Regions from separate parts of the Streptomyces sp. Ag109_G2-15 genome, predicted to be linked through region 1. Evidence: riboswitches for the same ligand, from Rfam matches in the RefSeq annotation. Region 1 holds a riboswitch; the other holds the start of a gene.
The links. Region 1 has a riboswitch for cobalamin ahead of CRP49_RS12400 (HoxN/HupN/NixA family nickel/cobalt transporter). Riboswitches for the same ligand answer to the same signal wherever they lie in the genome.
Positions count from the first base shown of each region.

Region 1 (5,006 bases):
CGCCCCCGAGCAGGGCACCCTCGGCGCCCGCGTCCGGGCAGCTCGTCTGGTCCCGTACCAGGCGGTGATCGGCGACCGGGAGGCCGAGGCGGGCCTCGCGGCCGTACGGCTGAGGGACGGCCGCCGCCCCGGCGCCCTCCCCGTGCCCGATCTGCTGCGGCGCATCGCCGACCGGGTGGCGGCAAGGGGCACCGCACTGTGGTCCTGATCTAGTGTCGGCGGTACGACGGAAGGAGTCAGCTGTGACCGGTCAGCCCATCCCCGTGATCATCGACTGCGACACGGGCGTCGACGACGCCCTGGCCCTGCTGTTCGCCGTACGCCACCCGGGCCTGGACCTCAGGGCGGTGACCTGTGTGGCCGGGAACACGGATGTCGACGGGGTGGTCCACAACACCCTGACCGTGCTGGAGCAGGCGGGCGCCCCCGACATCCCGGTGGCGCGGGGCGCCGAGCGTCCGCTGATCGAGCCGGCCCGCTCGGCCCGGCATGTGCACGGCGTGGACGGGATGGGCGACCTCGGCCTGCCCGCCCCCCGACGCGGCCGCGCCGCCGTGGACGCCGTGACCCTGCTGTACCGCGAGATCCTGGCCTCCCCGACCCCGGTCACCCTGATCCCGACCGCACCGCTCACCAACATCGCCCTCCTGCTGCGCACGCACCCGGAGGTGACCCGGAACATCGAGCGGATCGTGTTCATGGGCGGCGCGGTCGCCACCGGGAACGCCACACCGGTCGCCGAGTTCAACGTCTGGCACGACCCGGAGGCGGCGGCGATCCTGCTCGGCGCCGGGGTGCCGGTCACCATGTACGGGCTCGACGTGTTCACCCGGGTCGTCGTACCGGGCGCGGACGTACGGCGGCTGCGGGCGAGCAAGGAACCGGGCACCCGGCTGGCCGGCGAGCTGCTGGCCCACCGCCCGTCCGCGCCCGACCCCGACGGCGACGACCCGGCCGGCGGCCTCGGTGACGCGGGCGCGGTGTGCGCGGTCGCGGACCCGGGCGGCATCGGCACCCGCCTGCTGCCGGTCGAGGTCTCCCTGGCTCCCGGCCCGACCCGCGGCCAGACGATCGTCGACCGCCGCGCCCGCCACGGCGAGTCCGAGATCCACCACGGCGCGCGTGAACAGGCCCTGGTGGACGTGGCGTTGGAGGTGGACGTGGATCGGTACGTGAAGCTGTACCTGGAGACGGTGGAGCGCCGCCACGCCACCAGGCCCTAGTCCGAGGCGGCGGCGCCGGCCGGGTTCGACCAGCGCTCCTCCACCCTGGCGATCCGCCAGTACGACAGCGCCGCCGCCCACACCACCACGAACAGGCCGACGATGATGTAGCCGACGCTGTCCAGGTCGATCCCGGCTATCCAGCCGGTGACGGCGTCGGTCAGGTCGAACTTGTCGTGCAGGACGCCGACCAGCTCGATCGTGCCGATGAAGAAGGCGACGGCGATGGACAGGCCGGTGATGGTGAGGTTGTAGAAGACCTTGCGGACGGGGTTCGAGAACGCCCACTGGTAGGCGAAGTTCATGAACGTGCCGTCGAGGGTGTCGAACAGGCTCATCCCGGCGGCGAAGAGGAGCGGGAGGCAGAGGATCGCGTACCAGGGCAGGCCCGCCGCCGCTCCCGAGCCCGCCATGACCATCAGCGTGACCTCGGTGGCCGTGTCGAAGCCGAGCCCGAAGAGGAAGCCCAGCGGGTACATCTGGCCGGGGCGGCTGATCGACTTGGTGAGGCGGCCGAGGAGCCGGTTCATGAAGCCCCGGGAATCCAGGTGCTGTTCGAGTTCCCTCTCGTCGTACGTCCCCGCCCGCATGGCCCGGAAGACCTTCAGGATGCCGGCCAGGGCCACCAGGTTGAGGGCGGCGATGAGGTAGAGGAACGTGCCCGAGATCGTCGTACCCAGGAAGCCGAGCACCTGGTGGGTGCGTGAGTGCTCGTTCATGACCCTGCCCGCGAGCTGGGTGCCGCCGGCGATCAGGGCGGCCAGCAGCACCACCACGCTGGAGTGGCCCAGCGCGAACCAGAAGCCCACCGACACCGGCCGCTTGCCGTCGGCCATCAGCTTGCGGGTGGTGTTGTCGATGGCGGCGATGTGGTCGGCGTCGAAGGCGTGCCGCATGCCGAGGGTGTAGGCGGTGACGCCGAGGCCGATGCCGAAGACGTCCCGGCCGACCTGGTAGTGCTCGGGGGCGACGAGCAGGAAGAGCACGCCGAAGGCGACGACGTGCAGCGCGGCGATGACCGCCAGCAGCCCCGCCGTCCTGATCGTGTCCTCCCGTCGCCAGCGGAAAGCAGCAGCATCGGGCATCCCGGCCATCCGGTTCACGCTCCAGCACCTCGTGGATCAACTCGTGAGTGCCGTGGCCGGTCTCCTGGCTTACGGGTCGTGCGTCCGCCGTTCCTGCCTTCCCGGTCGTACGACCAGTGGCCCGGCGGCTGCCGGACGGAACGGGAACTCCCCGATCACAGTGGCGAGGGCCGCGTCGACCTTCCATCGACTTCCCGAGCACCACGGCCCGCCCACCGTAGGCGGCGATCCATTCGGCTGCAAAGCCGCATACCTGCCCAGGTATTGAAGATCACACAGCCGGGCACATGGCCGACCCGAGGTTCCGTTTCCGGGCAAGGTGGACAGAGTTCGGGTATGGCAGACCTCTCCTCCAGGAATCCCGACTGGTGGCGCCAGGCCGTCATCTACCAGGTCTATCCGCGCAGCTTCGCCGACGCCGACGGCGACGGCCTCGGTGACCTCAGGGGCGTCACCGAGCGCCTGGACCACCTCGCCACGCTGGGCGTCGACGCCCTGTGGCTCAGCCCCTTCTACCCCTCCGAACTCGCCGACGGCGGCTACGACGTCGCCGACCACCGGGACGTGGACCCGCGCCTCGGCACCCTGGACGACTTCGACGCGATGGCCGCCGAGGCCCACCGGCTCGGCCTGAAGGTCGTCGTCGACATCGTCCCGAACCACACCTCGCACCAGCACCCCTGGTTCCGGGAGGCGCTGCGGGCCGGACCCGGATCCGCCGCCCGCGAGCGCTACGTCTTCCGCCGCGGCCGTGGTGCCGCCGGCGAACTCCCGCCCACCGACTGGCAGTCGGTCTTCGGTGGCAGCGCCTGGCGGCGGGTCCCCGACGGCGACTGGTACCTGCACCTGTTCGCCCCCGAACAGCCCGACCTGAACTGGGCGAACGACGAGGTCCGCGCCGACTTCCGCACCACCCTGCGGTTCTGGTCCGACCGGGGCGTCGACGGTTTCCGCGTCGACGTCGCCCACGGCCTGGCCAAGGACCTGACCGAACCGCTGCGGGACGTGGGCGACCTGGGCGCCACGGGCGAGGATGCCCTGCTGCGGGTGGAGCCCGGCACGCACCCCTACTGGGACCGCGACGAGGTCCACGAGATCTACCGCGACTGGCGCAAGATCTTCGACGCCTACAGCCCGCCCCGCACCGCGGTCGCCGAGGCCTGGGTCCCGGACGCCCGCCGCGCCCTGTACGCCCGCCCGGACGAACTCGGCCAGGCCTTCGACTTCGAGTATCTGCAGGCCGGTTGGGACGCGAACGAACTCCGTCAGGTCATCACCGGCTCCCTGGCGACGGCCCGTGCCGCCGGTGCCAGTGCCACCTGGGTGCTCTCCAACCACGACGTCGTCCGCCACACCTCACGCCTCGTGCTCCCGCCCGGCACCGACGAGAACGCCTGGCTGCTGTCCGGCGGCACGGCTCCGGCGCCCGACCAGCAGGCGGGCCTGCGCCGGGCCCGGGCCGCGACCCTGCTGATGCTGGCGCTGCCCGGATCGGCGTACGTCTACCAGGGCGAGGAACTCGGCCTGCCCGAGGTCGCCGACCTGCCCGCCGAGGTGCTGCGGGACCCGATCTGGGAGCAGACGGGACATGCCCGCAAGGGCCGCGACGGGTGCCGGGTGCCGCTGCCGTGGACGACGACCGGACCGTCGTACGGCTTCGGGTCCGGGGCCGCCTGGCTGCCGCAGCCGCCGTCCTTCGCGTCGTACGCCGTCGAGGCCCAGGCGGGTGCCGAGGGCTCGACCCTGGAGCTGTACCGCACCGCGCTCCGGCTGCGCCGCAAGCTGCTGGAGGGCGAGACGCTGACCTGGACGCCCGACGCCCCGGCCGGGGTGCTGGACTTCGCCCGCACCGAGACCTGGCGCTGTGTCGCCAACCTCACCGCTGAGCCCGTACTACTGCCTCCGGGCGAGGTGCTGCTGGCCAGCACCCCGCTCCCGGAGACGGGCGTCCTTCCGCCGGACACCACGGTCTGGCTGGGCTAGCCGACGGTCGGGCTCGGGCTGGGCGCGGCGTTCCCCCCGCCGCCGTTGCCGGCGGTGAGGCCGTCGATGTCCACCGGTGTGGACGTGGCGTTCGGCGGCGGGGTGAGCACCACCTCGGGCTGGCCCGCCGGCGGGGGCGGCGGGGTCAGGTCGGAGTCGGGCAGCTTCGGCGGGGTGGTCTGCTGGAAGAGGGTCTGGTCGAAGTCGACCAGACCGGTCTTCTCCATCACCGTGATGTGGTCGAGCACGGTGTCGTTGGCCTGGTCGGCCAGGGCCCGCACCAGTGAGTTCTTGGTCGTGGACCGGATCTTCGCCACCGTGTTGAAGATCGAGCCGTGCGTCATCCGCAGGATGTTGGCGAAGTCGGTGTCGAACTTCTTGCCGCTATCCGACTTCAGCGTGTTGACGAAGCCCTCCTGCTGGGGGCTCGCGATGTTGGGCAGCGTGATGTTCAGCATCGGCGCGATCTTGCGGCAGGTGGTGTCCAGCGCGGAGTGCCCGTCGACCAGGTGTTTGCTGGCCTCGATGACCCCCTTGGTGGTGCCCTTCTGCAGCCCGATCTGCCCCACCGGGTACTCCCACAGACCGGCGGCCCGCACCTTCACCACGAAGTCCCGGTCGGCCTCGGTGAGCGGGCCCCACTGGGTGTTGGCGATGACACGGTCCGGGGTGCTCGAGACCTTGCTCAGACCGAGCATGCTCGGGTAGGCGAGTG
Region 1 is NZ_OCNI01000001.1:2,788,091-2,793,096, reverse strand. Features, by position in the region: gene thrS (threonine--tRNA ligase) at 1-208, shown strand, start outside; gene CRP49_RS12405 (nucleoside hydrolase) at 243-1,223, shown strand; gene CRP49_RS12400 (HoxN/HupN/NixA family nickel/cobalt transporter) at 1,220-2,317, opposite strand; cobalamin riboswitch at 2,345-2,529, opposite strand; gene CRP49_RS12395 (glycoside hydrolase family 13 protein) at 2,645-4,291, shown strand; gene CRP49_RS12390 (DUF4142 domain-containing protein) at 4,288-5,006, opposite strand, start outside.

Region 2 (5,006 bases), on a different contig from region 1:
GTACGGGCATGCCGGGCAGCCGCGCAGGCCGCCCCGGTCGGTTCGACCGGGGCGCGCCCGGCTCGGTGGCTAGATCTCCCTGCGCACGGTCCGCGCCGCAGCCACCAGGTTCTCCAGACTGGCCCGTACCTCGGGCCAGCCACGCGTCTTGAGACCACAGTCGGGGTTGACCCACAGACGTTCGGCGGGGATGGCCTTCAGCCCGAGGCGCAGGAGATCGGCAGACTCCTCCGCGCCGGGTACCCGCGGGGAGTGGATGTCGTAGACACCCGGTCCGGCCTCGCGCGGGTAGCCGTAGGCGGCGAGTTCCCGGGCGACCTGCATGTGGGAGCGGGCGGCTTCCAGGCTGATGACGTCGGCGTCGAGATCGTCGATGGCCCGGACGACGTCGCCGAACTCGGCGTAGCACATGTGGGTGTGGATCTGGGTGTCCGGGCGCACGCCGCTGGTGGTGAGCCGGAACGCCTCCGTGGCCCACTCCAGGTAGGCCGGGCGGTCGGCGGACCGCAGCGGCAGGGTCTCGCGCAGCGCGGGCTCGTCGACCTGGATCACCGAAGTGCCCGCTGCCTCCAGGTCGTTCACCTCGTCGCGCAGGGCGAGGGCGACCTGGCGTGCGGTCTCGGCGAGCGGCTGGTCGTCACGGACGAACGACCAGGCGAGCATGGTGACCGGGCCGGTGAGCATGCCCTTGACCGGGCGGTCGGTGAGGGACTGGGCGTACGACGTCCAGCGCACCGTCATCGGTTCGGGGCGGGAGATGTCGCCGGCCAGGATCGGCGGGCGTACGCAGCGGGTGCCGTAGGACTGGACCCAGCCGTGCTGGGTGGCGAGGTAGCCGGTGAGCTGTTCGGCGAAGTACTGGACCATGTCGTTGCGTTCGGCCTCGCCGTGCACCAGGACGTCCAGGCCGGCCTGCTCCTGGAAGGCGATCACCTCCTGGATCTCGGCCCGGATGCGCTCCTCGTAGCCTGCCGTGTCGATCCGTCCCGCACGCAGGTCGGCCCGCGCGGTGCGCAGGTCACCGGTCTGCGGGAAGGAGCCGATGGTCGTCGTGGGCAGCAACGGCAGACGCAGATGGGCGCGCTGGGCCGCGGCCCGCTCCGGGTACGGCTGACGGCGGCGGGCGTCCGCGGCGGTGACGGCGGCGGTGCGGGCGCGGACGGCCGGGTCGCGGGTGATGGCGGAGGCTGCCCGGGAGGCGAGGTCGGCGCGGTTGGCGGACAGTTCGGCGGCGATGGCGTCCGGGCCGTGGGAGAGCCCGCGGGCCAGGGTGGCGATCTCGGCGGTCTTCTGCCGGGCGAAGGCGAGCCAGCGCCGGATCTGCGGTGCGATGTCCCGCTCCGCCGAGGCGTCGAGGGGGACGTGCAGCAGCGAGCAGGAGGCCGACACATCGACCTGGTCGGCCAGACCGAGCAGGGTGCCGAGGGTGGCCAGCGACTTCTCGAGGTCGTTGACCCAGACGTTGCGGCCGTTGACGACCCCCGCGACCAGGCGCTTGCCGGGCAGCCCGCCGACGGCCGCGAGCGCGTCCAGGTTGGCGGCCGCGGCCTCGGTGAAGTCCAGGCCGAGTCCGTCCACCGGCGCCTTGGCCAACAGCGGCAGGGCCGCACCGAGCCGGCCGAAGTAGGAGGCGACCAGCAGCCTGGGCCGGTCGGTGAGGGCGCCGAGGGCACGGTAGGCGCGGGCCGCGGCGCTCAGTTCGGCCGGAGTACGGTCCTCGACCAGGGCGGGCTCGTCCAGCTGCACCCACTCCGCACCGGCCGCGCGCAGGTCGGCGAGGACCTCGGCGTACACCGGCAGCAGCCGGTCGAGGAGGGTGAGCGGGTCGAAGCCGGGAGCCACGCCGGGCGCGGGCTTGGCGAGCAGGAGGTAGGTGACGGGGCCGACGAGCACCGGCCGGGCCGTGAGCCCCAGGGCGCCGGCCTCCGTGTGCTCGGCGACCTGCTTGGCCGAGTGAGCCGTGAACACCGTGTCCGGGCCCAGTTCCGGGACCAGGTAGTGGTAGTTCGTGTCGAACCACTTGGTCATCTCCAGCGGCGCCGCGTCCTGGGTGCCGCGGGCCATGGCGAAGTACCCGTCGAGCGGATCGGCGGCGACGGCGGCCCGGTGCCGGTCGGGGATCGCGCCGACCATGACGGTGGTGTCGAGTACGTGGTCGTAGTACGAGAAGTCGCCGGTCGGCACCTCGTCGATGCCGGCCTCGGCGAGCCGCCGCCAGGTGGTGCGGCGCAGTTCGGCGGCGGTGGCCCGCAGGGCGTCCGCGGTGACGCGGCCCGTCCAGTAGCCCTCGATCGCCTTCTTCAGTTCCCGGTGCTGTCCCTGGCGGGGGTAGCCGTACACGGTGGCCCGTGCTGCCGCGGCTGCGGGCTTGGTGGTCACGGAGATCTCCTTCGCGAGACTGATCCCTGAGATCCCGGGGACGGGACGAGAGCGCGAAGGGGCGACGGACCGGACGGCAGCGGCCGCCCGCTCGGTGTGTACGCCGACCCGCCCTCGAGGTCACCGGGATGTCCGCGCACGAGTGCTTCGCACGCGGGCAGTTGGCAGGTCTTCGGACTCGCGGGCACGCCCTCACCAAGGAGGACACCTACTGGCCGTCGCTTCCCAGACCCTGTTCGTGGGCCCAGTGCGTATGACGGCGGTCGTTCCCGCTCACCGCTGCGGGGCAGTCCCGGATTCCCACCGGGTTCCCTCTTACGACGCATCCCGCCTGGCTGACGGGGCGAACCAGCTGCACCGGCAAGCCTAGAGGGTGGCGTGCGCCGCCGGAACCACAGGTGTACGAACTCGGCCTGCGCCAGGCGGGGTAACGCATTCCTGAGGGACTGTCGGCGCCCCCGTGTGACTCTCCCGCGGGAGCCCGCCGGCTCAGCCCTCGCTGCCCAGTGGGTGGGTGAAGCCCTGGTCGGAGATGAGGCGGGCGCCCTGGGTGAGTTCTGTGGCGAAGCGCTCGACGGCCTCGTAGGGGAAGCGGTGGCTGGGGCCGCTCAGGGAGAGGGACGCGACGACCCGGCCGGTGCGGCCGGTCACGGGCACCGCCACGGCGGTCAGCCCCTCGTCCCACTCGCTGCTGCTGACCGCGTAGCCCCGCTCGGCCGCCTCGGCCGCCCAGGTCCGCAGCTGATCGGTGTACGCCTCACCGCGGGGGGAGGCGGCGGCCACGCGCTGTAGCAGCGCCTCGGGGGCGTCGCGCAGGAGGATCTTGGAGGAGGCGCCGGCCCACAGGGGCTGCTCGTCGCCGACGTCGACGACATGACGCAGCGGGTGCGGGCTCTCCTCGTGGGCGACGCAGATGCGGTGGACGTCACGCGCGACGAAGAGGTTGACGGTCTCGCCGAGCCGGTCGGCCAGGTCGCGCATGACCTTACGGGTCTCCTGGGGCACTTCCCACTGGCTGCGGGCGAGATAGGCCCAGCGCCACAGCGCCGGCCCCGCAGTGTAGCCGGCCGGGTGCGACCACAGCAGACCGCTCTCCTCCAGGGTCTGCACCAGCCGCAGCGCGGTGGTCTTCGCCAGCCCGGTCGCCTCGGTGATCTCCCGCAGCGTGATCACGGGCCGTTGCTCGCTGAGCAGGTTGAGGATGTCGAAGGCCCGCCGGACACTGCGCACCCCGGTGGGCTGCTGATCCCGGTCGCCCCCCGCCGGCGTCTCTTCCTCGCTCACCTGCTGCCTCCCCGCTGTGGCCGACCCGTCTCCGCGCCGCGCCCACCCGTCCATGACACCCCCGACCGTAGTCCGCTGCGCGGACCAGGGAAACCGCAGAGCCGGGGCCATCCTGTCGCGGCCCTTGACGGCTCCGTAGCTCACCCCTGAGGTACCGCTGAGCGGTCTGTCAGATCCGTACCGTGGACCTGGCGATTCAAGGCTGCAGTGGCCCGCCGTGGCGCTCTGGCCACCCCCCCCGGTCGAGACTGGGCTCGATGCGCCCTTGTCCAGAAGACCCCTGCCTGATTACTGTGACCGCACAGCGGAACGAATGAACCGTCTAGTGGTCAGCTTGGAGTTTCAGTGAAAGCAGCAGGGCGGGCCGGGGAGACCTGGATCGGCGTGGGTGGCGGCCATGCGTAAGTCGATCGCCACCGTCTGCCTCAGCGGCACCCTGACCGAGAAGCTCACCGCCGCCGCGCGCGCCGGCTTCGACGGCGTCGAGATCTTCGAGAACGACCTGCTCGCGAGCCCCCTGGCGCCTGAGGAGGTCGCCGCCCGCACCGCGGACCTGGGCCTGTCCATCGACCTCTACCAGCCGATGCGGGACATCGAGGCCGTGTCCGCCGACGAGTTCGCCCGCAATCTCCGTCGCGCCCGGCACAAGTTCGACCTGATGACACGGCTCGGCGTGGACACCGTCCTCGTCTGTTCCAACGTCTCCCCGCAGACGGTGGACGACGACGCGCTCGCCGCGGAGCAGCTGAGTCAACTGGCGGGTCTGGCCCAGGAGTTCGGCATCCGCGTCGCCTACGAGGCGCTCGCCTGGGGGCGGCACGTGAACACGTACGACCATGCCTGGCGCATCGTCGAGACCGCGGGCCACCCGGCGCTGGGCACCTGCCTGGACAGCTTCCACATCCTCTCCCGCGGCTCGGACCCCAAGGGCATCGAGGGCATCCCCGGCGAGAAGATCTTCTTCCTCCAGCTGGCCGACGCCCCCCTGCTCGCCATGGACGTCCTGCAGTGGAGCCGCCACTACCGCTGCTTCCCCGGTCAGGGCGGCTTCGACGTCGCCGGGCTCGTCCGGCACGTGCTCGCCACCGGCTACCAGGGGCCGCTGTCGCTGGAGGTCTTCAACGACGTGTTCCGCCAGGCGGACGCGGGCCGCACGGCCGTGGACGGTCTGCGGTCCCTGCTCGCTCTTGAGGAGAGCGCCGGCGTGTCCGCCCTGCCGGCCCCGGCCGCACCCTCCGGAGTGGCCTTCGCCGAACTCGCCGCAGGCGACCCCCAGCCCATCGGCGAACTGCTGGCCGCACTCGGCTTCACCCGCACCGGCCGGCACCGCGGAAAGCCCGTCG
Region 2 is NZ_OCNI01000002.1:491,520-496,525, reverse strand. Features, by position in the region: gene metE (5-methyltetrahydropteroyltriglutamate--homocysteine S-methyltransferase) at 70-2,379, opposite strand; cobalamin riboswitch at 2,525-2,747, opposite strand; gene CRP49_RS38715 (IclR family transcriptional regulator) at 2,869-3,663, opposite strand; gene CRP49_RS38710 (bifunctional sugar phosphate isomerase/epimerase/4-hydroxyphenylpyruvate dioxygenase family protein) at 4,061-5,006, shown strand, end outside.
Region 2: another riboswitch for cobalamin. It lies ahead of metE (5-methyltetrahydropteroyltriglutamate--homocysteine S-methyltransferase); the one in region 1 lies ahead of CRP49_RS12400 (HoxN/HupN/NixA family nickel/cobalt transporter).